2 regions of the Paenibacillus sp. cl130 genome follow, and region 1 is predicted to be linked to the other one. Evidence: riboswitches for the same ligand, from Rfam matches in the RefSeq annotation. Region 1 holds a riboswitch; the other holds the start of a gene.
The links. A riboswitch is a leader RNA that binds a small molecule or an ion and turns the genes downstream of it on or off. The one in region 1 is predicted to bind cyclic di-GMP.
Positions count from the first base shown of each region.

Region 2: another riboswitch for cyclic di-GMP. It lies ahead of BM358_RS05215 (glycosyl hydrolase); the one in region 1 lies ahead of BM358_RS14840 (collagen binding domain-containing protein).

Region 1 covers NZ_FOYG01000005.1:25,429-36,207, forward strand. Annotated here, with positions in the region: gene BM358_RS14805 (LysR family transcriptional regulator substrate-binding protein) at 1-677, shown strand, start outside; gene BM358_RS14810 (amino acid ABC transporter permease) at 705-1,355, opposite strand; gene BM358_RS14815 (amino acid ABC transporter permease) at 1,370-2,029, opposite strand; gene BM358_RS14820 (transporter substrate-binding domain-containing protein) at 2,101-2,931, opposite strand; gene BM358_RS14825 (amino acid ABC transporter ATP-binding protein) at 2,973-3,710, opposite strand; gene BM358_RS14830 (cupin domain-containing protein) at 4,038-4,505, shown strand; gene BM358_RS14835 (class D sortase) at 4,595-5,260, opposite strand; gene BM358_RS14840 (collagen binding domain-containing protein) at 5,377-8,892, opposite strand; cyclic di-GMP riboswitch class I at 9,086-9,166, opposite strand; gene BM358_RS14845 (AraC family transcriptional regulator) at 9,217-10,098, opposite strand; gene BM358_RS14850 (DUF445 domain-containing protein) at 10,692-10,779, shown strand, end outside.
Region 2 covers NZ_FOYG01000001.1:1,094,353-1,105,131, forward strand. Annotated here, with positions in the region: gene BM358_RS05210 (PD-(D/E)XK nuclease family protein) at 1-495, opposite strand, end outside; gene BM358_RS05215 (glycosyl hydrolase) at 544-2,124, opposite strand; cyclic di-GMP riboswitch class I at 2,138-2,218, opposite strand; gene BM358_RS05220 (sugar phosphate nucleotidyltransferase) at 2,374-3,750, opposite strand; gene BM358_RS05225 (UDP-glucose dehydrogenase family protein) at 4,411-5,739, opposite strand; gene BM358_RS05230 (glycosyltransferase) at 5,745-6,845, opposite strand; gene BM358_RS05235 (glycosyltransferase family 4 protein) at 6,874-8,022, opposite strand; gene BM358_RS05240 (glycosyltransferase family 4 protein) at 8,019-9,206, opposite strand; gene BM358_RS05245 (glycosyltransferase family 2 protein) at 9,193-10,032, opposite strand; gene BM358_RS05250 (lipopolysaccharide biosynthesis protein) at 10,055-10,779, opposite strand, start outside.

The DNA of each region.
Region 1 (10,779 bases):
CGCTCAAGGATTTACAGCAAGCGAAGGCTTCCATTGAGGAGTTGCGCACCGAGCAACGCGGGAGTTTGCGGATTGGCATTGCATTACCGGAGCTGGAGGAACCATTGCAAGAAATACTTATCCATTTTCATCAGTCATTTCCTAAAGTCAGCCTGCACATCCATCCATCATTTGATGTAACAGAACAGCTGCTGGATAACCGAGTGGATGTTGGCATTACGCTGCATTCGGGTACGGATGAAAGGCTTGTCCAGCTTCCTCTTCGTACGGAGAAATACTGTCTTGTTGTTCCGGTAGAGCATGTGTTTTCCAACCGTACTTCCATTACGCTGGACGAATTGAGGCATGTACCCTGGGCGATGCAGCCAGAGTGTCATCCCGGCAGGAAACTGATTGAGAAGTGCTTCCGTGATCGCGGGTATCCCTTTGCAACCGTCTTGGAGACAAATTCCATACCTTCAATCCTGCGCTGGGTACAGGAGGGACTTGCCGTAACCCTACAGACGGAGTCCCTTGCGGCAGAATTGGATCGCTCACAATTTTGCACTGTACCTATTTTGTGCGGCGTGCTCCAGGGTCAGCTAGAGTTGATTTATCAGTCTGGCCGTTATCAGGGAGAAGCGTTGAAGCGATTGATTGAAAAGATACAAGCTGTACTAACAGTGCGTTCCAACTAGTGGCAACCCTGATGAGTATCAGGAGCTTTAATGTGTACGAACTTCCAGCCTGCGTGCAATCAGTGACATACTGTAATTGACAGCAAAGTACAGGAAAGCTGCGAACAGCAGGGCTGGAATGACAAAAGATTGATTTTGCCCACCGACAATCTGAATGTTATGCGTCAGCTCCGGCAAACTGATAATGACAGCCAGTGAGGTATCCTTGAATAGGGAAATGAACTGGCTGACAATCGGGGGCACCATGCGACGAAGCGCTTGGGGCAGAATGATATGCCATAAGGTTTGAGAATAGCTTAAACCGGAGGAACGTGCGGCTTCCACCTGTCCTTTATGGACCGAATTCAGACCGCTGCGCACAATCTCGGCGATCATGGCTCCCTCGAAGATCGACAGGCCTGTAATGGCTGCCCACTTGAGGGAAATCGAAATTCCGATGGATGGTAAAACCATGCCGATGAAGAAAATAATGAGCAATAATGGAAGATTGCGAATGAGATCAATGATAAAGGCTGCAACCTGTGAAATAACAGGTAAGCGGGTATAGCGCAGAATGCCGAATAAGATACCAAGAACGAAGCTGAACACGATAGAGTAAATAGCAACCTCCAGTGTGAGCAGGAAGCCCTCCAGTATAAAACGCACATTAGGCCACACAAACAATCCACCGAAATCCATACGGGCTTCCCTCCTTAGGATGTTTTGGACAGACGCCGTTCCATATAAAGTACAAGAAAGCTAAGCGGAACCGTCAAGATAAGATACAACAGCGCCGTGATGGCGTAGACTGTGATGGGCAGGAAGGTATCCGAGTTAATGAGGTCCGAGTAATACATTAGGTCCAGTCCGGCCACAATAGCCAGCACGGAAGAGTTTTTGACCAGATTAATGAATTGGTTGCCGATCGCAGGCAGTACAATTTTGATGGCTTGCGGTAAAATAATGCTGATCATCGTCTGGTTGTAACTCAACCCGGAGGACCTTGCCGCTTCAAATTGCCCCTTGGGCACAGATTGAATGCCGGCACGTATGGCTTCAGCAATAAAGGAGGCTGTGTATACAGTCAATCCGAGCGTTCCAGATACGAATCCGTCCAAAGGGATGCCCAAAGTAGGAAGCCCGAGATAAAAAAACAGTACGACGATCAGCAATGGGATATTGCGGATGACCTCTACATAGACGGTACCAATCCAGTTCAGCCATTTAAAAGGCGCAATTCGGAGGATGGCAATAATAGCCCCCAGAATAAAGCTTCCGATCAAGGCAATGACACTAGCTTGAACGGTATGAAGCAAGCCTTCTCTGAAACGGTCGCTATGATCGAAAAGTACGTTGATATCAAAAGTAAGCATCTGCGAATTTACCTCCTTATCCAGACTTAAGAAAGGAAGGAGCTCGCAATCGCGGCTCCTTCACAAGAATACTATTCGGGTTTAACCCCAAGCCATTGCTCGTGGAGCTTATTGTATTCACCGTTGCTTTTCAGTTCCTTGAGCGTATCATTAATAGCCTGTAGCAGTTCGGTTTGCCCCTTCTTCACTGCAATGCCGTAAGGTTCCTCTGTGAAGTTCCCGCCTACAAGAGTATAATTCGGGTCTTGCTGCTGCATGCCGAGCAGAATAGAGTTATCCGTAGTCAAGGCTTCTCCTTTACCTGCTTTGAGGGCGTTGAAAGCATCCTGATAGTTTTCGAATTCCAATATCGTTGCTTCAGGTGCTTTTTCACGGATATTTTTGGCGGAAGTAGAGCCCTTCACGGCGAGTACCTTGGTATTCGGGGTCAGAGACTCCAGCCCGGTGATGGGGCTCCCCTTTTTCACAAGCAGAGATTGCCCGGCGTTAAAATAGACGTCGCTGAAATCAACCTGCTTTTTACGTTCATCCGAAATGGTCATCGTCGCGATAATGGCGTCAATGTCCCCGTTTTGCAATAAGGTGATTCGTGTTTTGGACGTGACTTCTTTTAGTTCAAGTTTGGTTTCATCGCCAAAAATATGTTTGGCTACAGCCTTAGCGATGTCGATATCAAAGCCCTCTACTTTTCCGCTAGCCGGGTCTTTCAGTCCGAACAGCTTGGTATCGTATTTCACACCAACGACCAGTTTGCCACGCTGTTTGATCGCTTCCAGCCCGTTGGCTGCTGCCGGCTCATTCCCCGACGTTGCCGCTCCTTCTTTGCCTCCACAGCCTGCCAAGACGAGCAGACAAGATAAAGCTACCAGCACCAAAGTACTCCATTGAAATCTTTTTCTCATCAGAACATTCCCCTTTCGATTTACGCTACATTGGTAGTCTATTAATGATGAATCAGACGGCTCAGGAACAGGCGAGCCCGTTCTTCACCCGGATTCTGAAAAAATTCGACAGGTTGGCTGTCTTCCAAAATTTGTCCTTTGTCCATAAAAATCACGCGGTCCGCCACTTCACGTGCAAAGCCCATTTCATGAGTGACAATGACCATTGTGATGCCCTGATGGGCGAGCGAGCGCATAACATCCAGTACCTCTCCGATCGTTTCGGGATCAAGTGCTGAAGTAGGCTCGTCAAACAACATAATTTTTGGATTCATCGCGAGCCCGCGGGCGATCGCGACCCGCTGCTGCTGTCCACCGGACAATTGGGCGGGGTAGCTCTGTGCCTTTTCTTCGATTCCGACGCGCTTTAGATAGGTGATGGCTGTTTGAGTAGCTTCTTCTTTCGAGATGCCCAGTACCTTCATAGGTGCCAGTACAATGTTTTCAATCACCTTTTTGTGGGGATACAGATTGAAATGTTGGAACACCATCCCGATATTGCGGCGGAAGGCATTAATATCAATCTTTTTGTCATGTACAGGGATCTCGTTAACGATCAGCTCCCCATCCGATATCGTTTCCAGACGATTGATGCAGCGAAGCAGGGTGCTTTTACCCGAGCCGGAGGGACCGATGATTACGACGACCTCGCCCTCCTTAATCTGAAGATTAATGTCTTTGAGTACATGGAAGTGACCGTAATGCTTGTTGACGTTGCGAAACTGGATCAGAGAGCTCACCCCTTTTTAGGCTTGGATACATAGCTTAGTAGACGGATTGACATGATCAAGCTCTATTAGAATTTAAAAATTTCTCTCATGATACTATAAGCTTACAATAAAAAACAAGATTTTATGTCACTAAACTTTACGTGTGATGTATTTTGGTGTGTTTTTTGCTAGTAAACTGTTATTTATATGTTGAAAACGAATAAAAATCCGTAATTTTATGTTATTAAATTTGACATAAACTATTGATCCTCGACATGCCAAGGGAGAAACGTGACAAAAGCAACGCTATGTTTTACAGTAGGGAAGAAGGAATTTAGGGTAAAGGAAGGTTAGACAATGACGAAAGCTATTTCACCGCTAGTAACGGCATTGGGCATGGAGCCCCATCCAGAAGGCGGCTGGTACAAAGAGATGTGGAAGGCCCATTTCCAAATTCCGAAGCCTGTACTGCCGGATGTGTATTCCGGTCCGCGCTTTGCAGCTTCGTCTACGTATTTCTTGCTGCATCCGGGTGAGTTCTCCGAGTGGCATGTGGTCCATTCTGATGAGCTGTGGTTATATCATAGCGGAAGCCCTGTAGAGTTGAAATTGGGTGGAAGTGGAGAAGAGCCTGGTGAAGAAACTGTGATTATCGTCGGTGCGGATGTGGAGGCAGGACAGCATCCACAAGCACTCGTTCCAGGAGCAGTATGGCAAACGGCACGTCCGCTTGGGGATGAGCCCGTGCTGGTAACCTGTGTGGTTGCACCAGGATTCCACTTTGATGATTTCAAGCTGATTGCCAAGAATCCAACTGAATCATGATGTGAGCATTGGCGGGTGTATTTCTGTAATGAACAGAAATGGCCCGCCTGATTTATGTTTACTCATAGAAATAGGGCTTTAAAATAGCTTTAGGTGCTTAGTTTCGCCTGAACAATGAGACGATGGGTGGGGTTTACGAGAGGGTCACATGTAATCAGTGTAAGCAGCTTTTGTTTTTTGAAGCTTTTCAGAACAGACACGTCCGTAGGATCGACCACCTTCAGGCTATAAACGCTATATACATATTGGTTACCCCGAGCGTTAACAACAATCTTATCCCCGATCTTCAATTCATTTAGACGATTAAATAAACGTCCAGAGGTACGGGCTCGATGAGCAGCAATGGCGGCATTCCCCGCTTGTCCCAGCGTCCCCGTTTCCGGCATATGTACAGCCGCGTGTCTCATATTTATCCTCGTTGCGCCTTCCAATACAGGGAGCTTTAAAGCAATACGACTTATACTAATAGTGGCTATGGGAGTTTGTTCATTAGCGCTTACCATGGGAGCAGGGGATGGGGAAGTATTTTGTCGTGCTTCACTAACCGGAACTTCTGTAAGACGAGTGGACAAGCGAGCATAGCTGTCTGTAAGACTGGGGGGCCATAGCGCGTCGCTTTTTCCAGATGGTAGCTCTGCTGCTTTTAATAGCTTGCTTTGTTCCTGATCCTCATTCCATTCTGTCGCTTTAGGAAACAAAATAAAAAGTAAGCCTAACACAATAAATACGTAGGAAAGTTTACGCAGACTCAGCAATCTCGCCTCCCCTAAGCAAAGTACGGATTATACATATTTTTTGAAAAAATGCCCCATTCCCGACTCATTCCAATCGGGAATGGAATGAGCCGGGAGATCAGGGCAGGTGATCGGTTTTATTTTTTGTTTGTTCGTGTGAATTTCAAAAATACGCCCCATATAACCATCGCTATGCCTGTCAAATAGAACGGAACGGGGCTGCCTTCACCTGTTTGGGGCAATTGGTGTACCGCAGGTGTATCCTCCGGATCTTCAGGTTCTTTTCCCGGAACCTTGAGACGGATCTTAGGTTCGGGATCGTCTTTCGAATCCACCGGAGGAGGAGGATCTTGATGAGGCATGACGGCTGGCGGCTCCGGCTCCGGCGGTATAGGCGCAGGTTCCTCCTGTGGAGGGACTATGTCCTCCGGAGACTTTGGCAATGACGGAGGAACGGTTATAGACGGAGTATCGGGTATTTCCGGATCTTTGTCATGTTTTTTACCTGAGCCTCCGGACGGGGGTGAAGGGTCTGGATGAGTAGGCGTTCCTGGTTCGTTTTTCTTTTCTTTACGATTGGTGATCACAACCCTCTTTACGCCAGAGCTTTGCCGCAGTGTTGCGTCTATTTTGATCTCGAGCTTGCCCTCGGTGATTTTATAGCCCTCCGGTGCTGCCAATTCTTCCAAGATATAATCGTCATGAAGCAAGGAGGAAAAGATGATTTTGCCTTCCGCATTGGTGGTCTGAATGAGCGGGGCTCTTTTTTGACCTTTATCATAGAGCGCAAACTGTGCGCCAGGCAGTACCTTGTCAGGCATATCCTGATCTACCTTGGTCAGCTCAAGACTTTCGGTCACACCCCCGCCAGAACCGGAGCCGGAAGACGTTCGTACGATGATTTCCTGGCTGGTTTCCCGCATCTCTGTCGTCAAGCGATCCCCCTCAAAGGCAACCTTATTACTCACCTTGGCTTTGTCTTCAGCATGAATGAACGATTGGTATTCAAGTATAAAAGCAGTGGAAATATCCTTGGCAAAAGTAACTTCAAAAGTTTGCTGGCCTTGAGCGTCTGTCTTGATATACAGCTTGTAATCTTGGTTTCTAATCAACTCGGTGCCTTTGGTGGTATTTCCGTTGGCAGCGATGATTGTAGAGTACAAATGAAAGGAATCCTCAATTAGGATTTGATTGTTGCTAGGCTGATCTATAATTTTAGCGTTGGATACATGGGACTGTCCTTCATTGATGCGGATGCTCCAATCGATCTTATTTCCATTTTGTGTACCGACTTTAGATACATATTCTCCGCCATGAGGTACCGCGACTTGCGCTGCCCATTCGGAGACTGTTTTTTGTCCATCCAGTAGAAGGGCTTGATTGTGAATTTCCTTTTCAATCAGTTCTCCTTCCAATGAAGTTTGAAAGGTAATCCAGTAGGGAGTCTGTATCTGCTCCTTGAACTGGATACGCAATTCATTACCATTTTGCTCGGAGGGAGGAATAATGGTGTATTGATCTGCCGGGATTTCAGCCCCTTTTTGTACGCCATCCCACCATCCCAGCAAGGTCATATCGTATACTTTTACGGAGGCGGGCAGTAACTTCTGACCTTGCAACAAGGGGTCTCTCACTTCCGCGTGATTCAGAATCTTGCGATTGTAGTTAGCTTTAATGTCCCAGGTAATGAGCTTGGAGGTTGCATTATAGCTTCCTTGCTTGGCACCGTTTCGTTGTGTCATAAAGTCCGGCCAGATCGGGCACTCCACTCCTTGCGATGATCTTTCTCCGTCTTCAAACTGGTATTCTATATGGGATTTATTACGAAACTCGGGCTTCGTCGTATCCGTTTTCCAGTCATTATTATAGGTGGTTGAATACTTGATTGTATAAGCCTTCTGAATGGCTTTATGAAAAATGAGCGTAAATCCTTGTTTATAGTCCTGTGATAGCGGAACCAGCTCATAATCCGTGGGCGCACGTAGCTCCGTTGTTCCGTCAACACTTTGAATTTTCAGGGTGTCCGGTAACAAAGCCAAGCCCCCGTTTGGAAACACATCCTGAATGACAATATTTTTCATGATGTACAAGTCTGTATTGATGGTAATCACCCAAGGTATGATTTTGGTGTTGTAATTGGGTGTGTCATACATTTTAGTCATAACTCCGCTTATGATTTCCGTCGATACAATCTTCTGCGTTCCATCCGAGGTTATGATGTTTATAACTTTTCCATTATCATAGACACGGCCTCTGGCTTGAGTCTGGTATCGGATGGTATAGGCTGAATCTACGTCGAAGTTGAATTGAAGTTTGAAGCCGTTGCGGTCCGGATAATCAACTGGGATGACAGTATACGCCCACGATGGGAGCTCCTCCAGTGTGTTTCCCTTAAATACTTTCAAAGAACCGGGCAGCAATTCTTGAGTTTTATTGAAATGATCAATTAAAAGAGCTTTGGCTTCGGGGATTTTTGTCTCGCTAAAGTTATATCTTATGGCCCACGAGAGTGTTTGTGTGGCATGATCATATTTTTCAACCTTTTTGGACAAAAATTCACCACGTTCCACCTGAACAGTAGCGGTAGCAACAACGTTCTCTATCGCATCTCCTGAAAGCGTTGCTGTGTTGGAGAAACGAGTTTTATCGCCAATAATACGCGTGGAATATTGAATCTGATAGGCCGTGTTAATGCTATCGTCTTGAAAACGAATCACAAACCCTGTCCCGGCTTGATCTGCTTCAATGGCATATTCACTTGCATTCACTAGGTCTCGAACAACGGTCGAGCCGTCGATATTGACTTGTAGATGATAGAGCCGGATAGAGTCTCTTCTGAGTTCCAGCCCTGAAGGAATGGGATCGGTGATGAGGGCATGCTTTACGGTGTTTAGTTGTTTGTTCACATCAATGGTCCAGTCGATCTGATTGGTGCCCTCTATTTTCCCTTGTTTGCTTAGGGTTGGCCCTGACTGGGGTTTTACATTCACGATGACCGTTTGTACCCCGCCTTTGATCGGAATCGCAATGATGATCTCTGTACTGCCTTTCACCGTTTCTTTCGTAAACTCGGTTTTAACTTGTAGTTTGCCGCTGACATTGGAGTGATTCTCTACATATTGGTTAAAGGTCATGATAACCTTGCCCTGACGATCTACTGTGAAGTATCCCACGGTTCCATCGGTAGTGACTAACGGAGATGAGATATCAGTGTAGATGACAAACTGTTCTGGTAAATGAAAGGTGAAGGTGTCCCCTGACTTATAGGTATTGTCAGGAAGCTCCCATTCATAGCCTAGTTGGATGGCTGATCCGATGTCGAATTGGCTGCCGGGACTATATACCGCATCAATGACACGCCCTGTTTCGTCGGTCAGGTTCAACTTCGTTAGTATGCTCTGCGGAGCTGCATCATGTTGAGACTTTGAACTGACTGCTCCTTGAACGAAGGGGACCGTGTTTGAAGGAATCTCCCCAGGAGGTTCAAGGTTTGGGACAACGTATACAGCATCTGTAACGGTAGGTGTAGGATCAGATACAGCACTCTGCGGCAGTTCTGGGGCTGGAGCATCTGCGTAAGCCAGCGTTGCGCTGAAAAAGCTTTGGACAATGAGCAATAACGCAATGATCATTACATTTATTTTTGTTCTCATGCTCCAAGTGATTCTCCTATTCATCGTAATATGGCAATGCTTCGTTCGAAATTAGTATATTCAGCATGCTAGGCAGACATGACTATCCCAATAGAAAAAAAGCCCTGATCATAGCGATCAGGGCTTTCTTCGAGAGAGGCATAGCAATTTGTGATGGATCTATGTAAAAAAGACATAATAAAAAGCTCGTTCATCTGGTAGCTGGCTGCCATCCGGATAGGAAGGCCCTATAGTTTTGCGTCACTGCCTTTCGACAGTTTTGCCATTAACTTGAATAGCTTGTGCGTCTATCATCTATCAAACTGATTTCATGTAACCTCTCATTTACAACTTGGAACGGTTCCCCCATTTTTTGCGGAAGGAATGAGGTGTTTCTCCTACATGCTCTTTGAATAGGTTAATAAAATGGCTCGTATTGGGAATCCCTACGTACCTTGCGATATCCACAATGGACATGTCACTGGTTTTAAGCCAGCTTTGAGCGGCTGTGATACGGACATTAATGAGATAATCAATCGGAGAGAAACCGATCTGCTTTTTGAAATTTTTAGCCAGATTAAACTTGTTTAATTCAAACATGTCTGCCAGCGAGTCCAGTGTTATTCGCTCACAGTAGGACTGATCCAAATATTGCTGTACCCGGCGTACTTCGCTGAGGGTTTCAGCATTCACATGCGGATGATCATAGGGATGTTGCAAAATGCACATTAGTATTTCACCAATGAGCCTGGACGTTAGCAGCTCAGCGGAAAGACTTCTGTCAGACTGCCCGCAAATCAGAGCATGGAGCTTATCCAATATAATATGCGGATTATGCATGGAAATGACCGGTTTATTATGCTTGGCAAATTGTTCGTAAAAATTTTCGATCAGGTTGCCATACAGGTACAGGCTGATATACTCCCAGGATTCATGACCGGAGGTGCTGTATTGAACATATTCCTCGCAATTAATAAAGAACAAATCTTGAGGTTTTATGATATATTTCTTGCCCCGGTACAGTAATTCTCCCTTACCAGACAACGTAAAGACAAGCAAAAAAGAGGCAAGTTCTTTCCTTTCCATCGTAAAAGCAGAAGTTTTTTGAAAGTAGCCTAATTCCTGGATATATAAAAGGGATTGCTTGGCAAAAGCGGAGGGAGTGCGTACAATTACGACCGGATCGCCATTCCAGAGGCCCACGTTGTTTTTTTGGTCTGTTGTCATATTCAATTCCTTTACAAAAAAGCAATTTTATCTAGCATATCTTGGTTTGATTTACCAATATATAATGGCTGATTAAACATGATTTCCTATTTATAAAAGTTTATTTTATCACAACAAATATGTCTATATATCAAATTATGTGTGTGAGCTTTATGGGAGTCTCGCTTTTTATGGATATTTAATCTGATAATCCATATGAAAAAGTCGAATGCTGTTGAAAGAATCTGGGGTTATCATGGATTCAAATCCTTTCTGAGGTCAAATACCAAAATGGTACTGAAAAAAGGTATCTTATGCCCATTCAACTTTCTTGTTCACTTCTCCTTTCGGTTTAAAAAAATTGGGACTTGGTTTTGTTAAAATGGTTCGTAAGGCTTATTATTGAAAATAAGAGTTTGGGCCCAGTACTGTGATTTTGTTCACAAACATGAATGTAAAAAAGAGAGATATATGCATAAAAAATTACGCAAAAAGTGCCCTTGCGCGTTTCATAAAAAGTGCTTTCAACTTTGGAAATGACACGGGCAATGATATGATGGGTAATACAGGTATAGTGCTTTACTTACTCGACAGTCAGTTTGGAGGATTACAGGATGGGAAAACCAAAAAGTACGAAAACCGCAGCGGCTTGGTCGCTCGTTATTCTAGGGGCAGGCTTTGCAGCCGCATTGCCCTTCCAGC
Region 2 (10,779 bases), on a different contig from region 1:
AATCTGAATAATACCGGACAGCTGATGATTTGAAAATACAGCCATTTGCGGGACTGCTTTGCCCGCATCCAAAATCCGAACACGGAATATCATACCATTGGGAGGAATCTGATTCAGCTTATACTGGAGTGTCAGTTCAGGGTTCGTGGACGCATTCAAACCGGGAGGAATATCTCCACTGCTGAGCAATACCGGAACTGTTGTACTCTCTGCTTCCGACAATGCTGACAATGATCCTTTAGCAGACGATTCGGTAGAGGCAGCTGCTGTAGAAATATCGATATTATCCCTACCGACCACACCTTTGAATTCCGCTGAAGAGTCATCCCTCTGACCCAGCTTCCATACTGGACTGGCAGCCGCTACTTTATCCGTCTGCAATTCTGCGCTTCTTGAAGGCGTGTATATAAACCAAGCGATCATCGCTATAGCTACGACCGCTAGTAGTCCAGATAAAACTACTGAATACCTATGGGATAACCATTTTTTTATCATATGATCCACCCTCTCTCCTCAAATTTTTTGACCGGGAAAGAGTATCAATCAAGGAAGAAACAAAGCGTTTCCGGGAATCACCGCTTTCGCTTCATGCTGACTTTCCCACATTAGACGTGCCATCGCGTCGCCTTTTTCATCATAGTATTCCACTTTTAAATCTACCATTTTGCCTGCTTCCAAAGTAATACTACCTTTACGCTCTGTCCAGCTTTGTTTGAACCAGCTGTCAATAACCAACTTGCCGTCTACCCATACACGGATACCGTCATCGGATATCGTTGTGAACGTATATGTCTCGCTATATTGCGGTTTGATTTTACCCGTCCAGCGAACCGAGAACTGATCGGCATTCACCTTTGGATCAGCTGCATTGGCACGCCAGTTGTAGTCCAGCTTGCTATCTGTACGGATCAAAGCAGGACTTCCGCTCAAATTCATATTGTTAAAATATTCGCCCTGCAGCCCGTTCACATATACCCCATCAGGAACGGAAGGAGGAGCCGGAGTCGGAGCCGGGATAGGCTCACTTTGCCCCTCGTCCGGTAAGGTCGGTACGTCTGTCCCAGGTTGTTCGATTGCTGCCAGCCCATTTTTCACATCATCCCGCGTCAAACTCTTCGAATCATTCATATAATCCTGAATTTGATTTGTTGTGTTATTCTCAGTCAGCATCTTGCCCCAAGTCATGGAATATACCCATTTAGGTTGAGCCTGCAATACCTCAGAACTAGGCATCTCACCGTGCTCCCCAATGGCAATCGGCTTATTCCGTGCCAGCCCGAGCAGACCTTCGTAATGACTTTGCTTAAAATCATTGTTGTAAATGTCTACTGCCAAAATGTCCACTTTGTCATCCCCCGGGTATTTTGGGGTATACGGGACAGTATACGAATTGGGCGCATTCGGACTCCATACCCACAGCAGATTGTTCAATTGATGTGTGTTTGTAAAACGGTCATACATGATATTCCATAGCTGATTGAAATTAGTTTTGTTTCCCCACCAGAACCAGTCACCATTCATTTCGTGGTAAGGTCTCCACAAAACCGGAACCCCTGCATCACGAAGCTGCTTTAACGATACAGCGACCTTATCCAGATCGGCAATGAGGAGGTTATACTGCGCAGTACCTGGAGTCACGTATTTGTTGAACTCTGCCTGACTTACTTTCGCCTGTACATTGGCCCAAGTCAGTGGCCTACCTGGTAGCGCTTCATGAAAAGTCATCGTCACAATTCCACCGGATCTGTCCCAACGGATAGCACTATCGACGACATTTTTACGTTGTGCTGCTTCCGTAGCGTCAGATTGACCAGAGATAGCTCCCATCTCATAGCCGTGTACACCAACATATGCCTGACTGATTTTTTGGACCTTGTTACTTAATTCATCTGGACTTTCCAAATAATCATGCTGACCGGTGACTATTTTTTTCCCTGAGATGTTGAGTAAATAATTGTATAGTTCACGGGCCTGAGTAGAAGCGTCCGAATTAACAGGTTGTAATGAAGCGGCATTCGCCACCGACAGAGAATCTCCAAAACCGACGGGCAACAATGAAAAAAGCATAACAACAGGGAGTACATGACGTATCAGTCGATACAGAGGAATAAAATTGAATCTCACTTTCGCTCTTCCTTTCGGTAGCCAGGCTGCCATCCTTGTGGAAGGCCCTTTAGCTTTGCGTACCTGCCTTTCGACAGGGCTGCGTTTATCGTTGGAAGGAGTTTGGATTCCTTCTTACCCTAAGTATCGACTTTTTTTTACCAAAATTTAATAGGTCATGTTCATGAATTTACAGGTTTTCGCCCAATTTCGACAGTTTAGGCTATGAATTTTCATGAATTCGTCTTTTTTTCGTTTTTACGAAAATAATTAGGAGATAAATTGGTGACGGGAAATTTCATTCCAATCCATACAAAAGCGGACAATATCCTCTTCAACCAACTCAGAGCCAGTCTGCACCTCAATAAAATCCACATCGGTCACTGCCAAAATGCTATGCTTCGTCCCTTCAGGGATACGTACTACGTCACCAGCCTTCACTTTGTGCAGCTTCTCATTCAAAATAATTTCCGCTTCACCGCTAATAATGGTCCAGATTTCACTTCGTTTGAAATGAAGCTGGTAGCTGATATTTTTGCCTTTCCGTACGCGGATTCGTTTGGTCAATACCTCGTTACCCTCGTCATACTTGACATAATCCACAACCCGATACTGTCCCCAACGACGTTCTTCATACATTGGACGCTGATCATGAGCCTTGAGCACTTCCTTAATACGAGGACTTTCTGCCTTATTGGTCACAAGAATGCCATCCGGGCTAGCGGCTACGATCAGATCATTCGTTCCAATGATCGCCACAGGAATGTCTAACTCGTTAATAAGGCTCGTATTGACGCAATCCTCCGTTACTACACCTCTGCCCACTTGTTGATTAGACATTTCTTCTGTGAGCGTATTCCAGGTACCCAAATCCTTCCAAAAACCATCATACGGAAGAACTACGATGTCCTTTTCCTTCTCGACTACTTCATAGTCAAAGCTGATTTTTTCCAGAGATGCGTATTGCTTTTGCATTTCTTCATAATTAAGCGGCAACCCCTTGGATGCCAAGATATCCAGCAAATAACTTAATTTGAATGCAAAAACCCCGCAGTTCCATAGAGCATTGCGTTCAATCAGACGCTCCGCCTGCTCCCGGTCGGGTTTCTCTTGAAAATGGCTCACTTCACGGTAGCCTGTGCTACCTTGAGTGGCATCGTTTTTCGGAATAATGTAACCATATTTCTCTGAAGGATAGGAAGGGACAACCCCGATTAAAGCAAGCTTGCCTTCACTCTCCTGAAGCGTATGTTCCAGCTGGGCTACGGAAGCGAAGAAAGCATCCTCAACATAAGGATCTACAGGCAATATTGCTATAATTTCATCAGGTGAAACACCTGCAATGGAATATAGATAAGTCGCTGTCAGCGCAATCGCAGGAAAGGTGTCTCTGCGTTCCGGCTCAACAATAATGCGCGTATTCGGCCCGACCTGACTCTGGATCATTTCGACCTGTGCTCTCCCTGTCGCAATAAACGAGGATTCTGATAATCCGTTGTCTCCCAATTGTCTCCATACCCGCTGTACCATGGATTCCGAAATCCCCTCCGGGCTCTCCAGTACCTTCAAAAATTGTTTGGAACGGGAATCGTTGGACAAAGGCCATAATCTTTTACCGGAACCACCAGACAAAAGTACGAGCTTCATAACTCTCCACTTCCTCTCTATATTGGTTGGATGATCGTTCTGATGATGAGTTGACTACCCGCTACGGTATGAATTTAATCTTATGATCGCTGTTGGACCGGGATTCACTCGATTATATAAAATCGTATATAGGTTTGAATCCCACAAAGCTTATGCTTCCGATGCGAGCTTTCCTTTGGAAAGCTTTCAGGCGAACGCTCCGCTTCTCCAGATTCAAATCCATCCCTGCGCTACTCAAAAATGCATCATGACGATCATACCGTTTATTGCAAAAGGCACGACCGGACATTATTAAGTCCAGTCAGCCTGTAAAATCTCACGCTTGGCGTTTACCTGCCTTGCTTCACAGGAGCGGCGCCGCGGTACAGCCGCATGGCGCTTTGATCGGAAGGAGCGGCATCAACCGCGCCGCTCCTTCCGATACGCCCTTCCTACTCCCACCCCATAAGGTGGTAGTTTAAAAACTGTGACTCTATGCTGGAAAAGCAGCGGAGCGGTCCATTTGAATCTGGAGAAGCGCTAGCGTTCGCCTTTGCAGTGGGATTCTTACCTTGGAATGTTTTATATAATCCAAAGAATCCCACTGCAACAGCGATCGGAAGATCGAATGGAACGCGCAGCGCCTCCAACCCGCCACAGTCACTTTTTAATCTGTCACTTTTAAACCTCTACCTTATCCCGATTCCACCCACTCATCCGCGGACGACCCACGGAGTAGTATTCCAGCCCGGAGCCTTGGATCTGTTCCTCACCGAATACGTTACGACCGTCAATGAGAACCGGTTTGTGCAGAATGGAGGCCAGTTGTACGAGATCAACTTTTTTGAACTCTTCCCAATCGGTCAACAGGCACACAGCGTCGCTACCTTCAGCGGCTTGCTGTGGGGACAAGCACCATACAATATTCGGGTGATCCACGCGCTCCTTGAATTTATCCATCGCAATAGGATCATACAGCTTGACAATAGCGCCTGCCTGAATGAGCGTTTCTACGATTTCCAGTGCTGGAGCTTCGCGGATGTCATCTGTATTGGGCTTGAAGGCGAGGCCCCAAATGCCAATGGACACACCGTTCAGTTGACCCAGCGATTCGCGCAGCTTGGATACAATCATAAAGCGCTGGTCGGTATTCACCTCGACCACCGATTTCAACAACTTAAATTCATAGTCTACATTACCTGCAATTTGGATAAGCGCATTTGTGTCTTTTGGAAAGCAAGAGCCACCATACCCGATCCCTGCTTGTAGGAAAGAGGAGCCAATCCGTTTGTCCATACCCATACCGTCAGCCACACAGGTTACATCGGCGCCAACCTTTTCGCAAATATTAGCGATTTCGTTAATGAACGAAATTTTAGTTGCCAGAAACGCATTGGACGCGTATTTGATCATTTCAGCACTACGGATATCCGTCACATAGATTTTATCCGTGAAGACCTGATGCAGAGTGACCATGGTTTCACGCAATCCTGTATTGTCCAAACCAATAATGATGCGATCCGGATGAAGCGTATCATTGATGGCTGAGCCTTCTCTCAGAAACTCCGGCGCGGAGACGATATCGAAAGACAAGCTCGTGTGGCGAGCCAATACGTCCTTAATCTTTTCGTTCGTTCCGACAGGTACAGTACTCTTGGTCATAATAATCTTATACCCGTTCATGGCTTTCCCAACATCAGCGGCCGCCTGTTCAATGTACGACAAATTCGCCTCGCCGTTAGCCAGAGAAGGCGTACCTACCGCCAAAATTACGATATCCGAGCGGCGTACCGCATCGGCCAAATCCGAGGTGAACTCCAACCGGCCCGCTTCCAGATTCAACGCGATCAATTCCTCAATACCCGGTTCATAAATCGGAGATTCTGCCCGGTTCAACATGTCGATTTTGTGCTGCTCCAGATCGACACAAATCACCTCATTACCTTTTTGCGCAAAACATACACCCGAGACGAGCCCAACGTATCCAGTACCGATTACAGCCAGCTTCATTCCGTTCATCCTCCTTTTAGAAAGTTCACATAGGCTTGTTCTACATACTTTTTTAATTGATCCTTGAAGTTTTCTTCATCAAATTTGCGGGCATGGGTAATGATATCGTCCACATTCCATGCATGTTGCTCAACCTTTTCGACGGCCTCCAGCACATCCTCTACTTGATGCTTGCGGAAAAATACGCCGTTCACATGAGGAACAATCGTATCCAGCGCTCCCCCACCCTGAAAAGCGATGACAGGCCGTCCGGCCGCATTCGCCTCCAAAGGCGTAATACCGAAGTCCTCTTCACCAGGAAAAACGAGCGCTCGGCATTCTGCCATCAGCTTGTTAACCTCTTCATCCTCAAGCCTGCCGAGGAACTCAATGTTCGGAGCAGCCATACCTTCGAGTCGTTTACGGTCCGGTCCTTCACCCACAATGCGCAGCTTGAGACCGTTACGTTTGAATGCTTCGATCGCGAGATCGATGCGCTTGTAGGACACCAATCGGGATACGATCAGGTAATAGTCACCGATGTTTGTAGCGCGTTTAAAACGGGATGTATTAATAGGTGGGAAAATCACATCCGAATCCCTTTGGTAATAGTGCAAAATTCTTCGTTTAACAACCGAAGAGTTGGCAACAAACTGGTCTACGTTGCGAGAAGTTTTGGCATCCCATGTTTTCAACCGGTTCATGTACAGCTTGAGCATGTTTTTGAGCAGGTTGGATTTGGACTGCCGGGCCATATATGTATCGTAATCCCAGGCAAACCGCATCGGTGTGTGACAATAACAAATGTGAAACGTATGTTTGGGTACCTGGATGCTTTTCATAAATGCACTACTGGAGCTTAAAACAATGTCGAAATCCCTAAAATCAAAATCACGGATAGCAATGGGATACAGCGGCAGCACTCCTTTGAAGTTGTCCTTCACCCCTGGGACTTTTTGTAGCCAAGTGGCTCTAATATCCGCATCCTTCAAGTTACGCGACAGGCGGTCGTCGCTGAACACCGTTGTGAAGATAGGAGCCTCCGGATACATATCGTGGAATACCTCTACTACCCTTTCCGCTCCGCCCATTTGGATTAAGTAATCGTGTGCTATCGCTATTTTCATCTGAATCATCCTTTAACGCGAATGTCGGTCAGACTCCTGCCAACAAACCCTTATAGTAATGAACTATATCCTTAACTGTGTTCTCGATGACAAAATGCTTTTTGACCCGTTCCATCCCTCTCTCACCCATCTGCTGACGTTCTTGTGGATGCTCCAACATCCAGCGGATGGCTTCTTCCAGCTTAGCCGGATCACCCGGTTCAATAAGCAGCCCGGTTTCATGGGGTACCACCGTTTCCTTGGGTCCACCCTCATTGGAAGCAATCACTGGGAGACCCGCAGCCATGCCTTCAATAATGACCTGACCGAATGGTTCTGGTGTAATAGAGGTATGAATCAGCAAATCACAACGCTGCATCAGGCCTTGAATGTCATCGACGTGTCCCAGCAGATTGACGTTAGCCAACCCGTATTCGCGCATCGTGGACTCTAATCGTTGCTTGTATTCCTCTTCTCCGAACAACGCATCTCCAGCCAGCCAGAATTTCACGCGCTGATCCGGTAAAAAGGAGCGTGCCGCTTCCAGTAAAATATGCTGTCCCTTCCATTCCGCCAATCTGCCGACCAATACGACGTTAAACGAGTCATCACCACGTGAATCCGCAGCCGTGTCACGTGCTGTAATTGCTTTGGCAAAAGCAGAGTAAACGACGAGCGTCTTTTTGTCCGGGGGTAACTCCAACGCACTCAGCGTGGATTTGGAATTTGCAATCACTCCGTTGGGCAAAAAGCGGGACATCAGCCGAATCCCTTTGGCCACAATCGGCTTCAGATACGGCGGACCGATGTGGTCACGGATATGCCAGATCAAGGGCAGCTTCGCCGATTTGGCGGCTACTGTACCATACAGTGCAGACTTGAGCGAGTTCGTGTGAACGCACACGACCTTTTCCTCACGCAGCAAGGGCGCAAGTTTTCTACCGTAAGCCAGCAAACGAAAAGCTGCTGCAGGCGCACCTAGATTCACGGCATTCCGTCCCCGATTGCGAATCGAATCGTCCAATGGAACGATGCGCACATCAATATCACGCTGCCGAAGCCGATCTGCTAAATCGCCCTCCTCTGCCAAAATAACGAGCGGGTCGATATGTTCCCCGATATTCGTCAGTATGTTATACAAAGCGACTTCGCCGCCGCTCCATCTTGCCGTATGGTCAATATAAGCTACTCTCATCATTTCGCCGCCGCCTTTCTATCAAGGACCTGTCGGAACACCTCTTCCACCTGCTCCGCTACATGTCCCCATGTATATCTGCTCAGGACATGGTCCCGGCATTCCCTTGCATTCGGTAGAAGTTCACGATGATCCAGCACACGCAGCAACCCTTCAGCAATGGCTTCACTATCCGTTCCCTTGAACAAAAGCTCGGGACGGAATCCTCTTAAAATCTCCTTATTGCCACCCACAGGAGTCGCCAGCACCGGCAGTCCCGAGGCCATCGCCTCCACTGTGATCAGACCGAAACCTTCCAGTGCCTGTGTAGGTACAACGAACAAATTCGATGCTTGGTGGTACAGTGGAAGCTCCTCATCTGACACATAACCGAGCAGCCTTACATGGTTATGAAGATTGTATTCCGCCACCTTGGAAGCCAATTCCTCCATCAAGGGGCCCTTCCCTCCAATCAGCAACACATGATCAGGATGACGCTCGGTTACTCGTCGCCATGCTTCCAGTAGCTGTAGCAGTCCCATTCGATTAACAAGACGACGAACGGTGAGCACAATCGTCGCATTTTGCGGCAAATTCAGGCGCTTCCGCACCGCTTCTTGATCCTCTGCCGGGTGGAACCTTTCTACATTCGCCGCACCAGGAATAACATGAATTTTGCTGAGTGGAACCTTATAGTGCTCATGCAAAATATCCCGAAAGGTTTCGCTTAGCACTATAAATTTATCCGCCAATCCGTAGGCCTTCATTTCAATGGATTTAGCCAATGTCGTTTTTAGCAAATGCTTGATGCCCTGTCCTTCAATCTTCATTTCCTCCGTCCACGGTCCGTGAAAGGTGGTAACTACCGGAATTCCTCTTTTTTTCGCCTCCAGCGCCGGTCCGACACCATAGGGAGCAAAATGGGAATACAGTACATCCGTCGGTTGCTTGTCAAACAGCTCTGCTGCATATTTTTGCATTAGCTCTCGACGCTTCCACATGGATTGCTGCTTGCTGCCAATCGAATGAATCCGAATACGGTCGGGCGCCTGCGGCTGCTCGTCACTACAGATTAGAGCATCCAGCGTATTGCGCTCTAACGTAAGCTGCTCACAGATGGATTTGAAATATGTGTTGAGGCCTCCTGGCTGCAAGGACGGCCAGCTAAGCCCCGTTGCCGCAATACGAAATCCGTTATTGTACGACATAGCTGGTTTCTCCTTTCTGCTCGGTATGTCCGTCATCCACGATTTCTATCTTTTTTCGCCGCTTGGTTAGCTCATAATGCTTGAAGCAGACGAGAAACTCATACATCACCCAGAATACTGCTACGGCAAAACCCGCCAATCCCTTGCGGTATAAGCCTTGGACAAAATACTTCTGCACAAAGCGGGCAGGAGGCCGCCACAACAGTCTGGTAATCCGAAAGGATCTTCCTTTGTTAAATGCCGTCTCTGCTTCCAGATCTGTATATTTGTTAAAACGGGTCATATGATCACTGATGCTGCGGAAGCCGTAGTGCCATAACACGCCCTCCAGATTGACAATCTGGGAAGAGGCTACATCCGGCATTTCATGAACAAGACTATTCGTAATGCCATAAATACGCCGATTGTACAAACGAACCAGGTATTCGCCTTTGTTCATCCATTTGCCGAGAAAATCTCCAATCCGGAATACGGAATATGCTTTGGCCGGATCGTGGAGCGTTTCCTTTACTTTCAACAAGTCTCCAAGCAACTCTGCATCCACTACTTCGTCCGTATCAATCAGGAATATCCAATCAAATTCCGCTTTTTCAACACCAAACATGCGCTGTTTGGCATAACCGGGCCACGGGTTGGAAAACACCCGACAGCCCAAGGATTCAGCTACCTGAATCGTATTGTCCTTGCTCCCTCCGTCAATGACGACGATATCGTCCGCAAAGGGCTTGCAGGATTTAATGGCGGCTGTGATTCGAGTGCCATCATCCTGAGCGATAATAACTACGGATATCCGGTTGTCCGCGGGAACGCTAGACATGTGGTTCATTAGCGGGTGCCTCCTTCTTTATCTAACCGTTAACTGGCTTTTTCCGGATGTAGTGTGACATCGTTGATCGGAGCCATTGAAAATCTTGTTTGGAAATAAGCAGTCTTGGAATCTTCATTTTTAGAACGAATTTAACATTACATAAAATGAAAATGAACCGTAGAATCCCCGAAGACAGCATTGCTATCCCTGCACCCGTCAATCCATATTTCGGTACGAGTATGGACAGCAATGGAATGACGAGCGCCAATCCGACACCCTGTAGAATGGTAACCAGTTTGGGCTTACCCAACGCCATAAATTGTTGTGCCAGCACCATGGTTCCCCCACTGATAGCAACCTCAAGCACCAGGAACCGGAATACCGTAAGCGCTTGTTTAAACTCTTGACCATATAACAATGTAAATACGAACGGAGCAATCAGCATCAGCATCACCGCAGCCAGAAAGGTTGCCGTTGATGTCACTCGAAATGCCCGAAATGTTATGGCCACCGCCTCTTCCTTATTCAGACCGGAGGCTTTGGGAAACAGCACGACAATGATCGAGGTAGAAAATACATTCACCATCCTGGCCAAGCTGACCGCTACTGCATATAAACCGAGATCAGCGGGTCTGAGCAGACCCGCAATCAAAATCTGATCAATATAAGTGGAAACCTGCCCCATGAGATCATTTCCGTATGAACCCATACCGTAGGTAAAGAGATTTTTAAATTGCGTCCAGCTGTTCTTTACCTTTGGTTTGT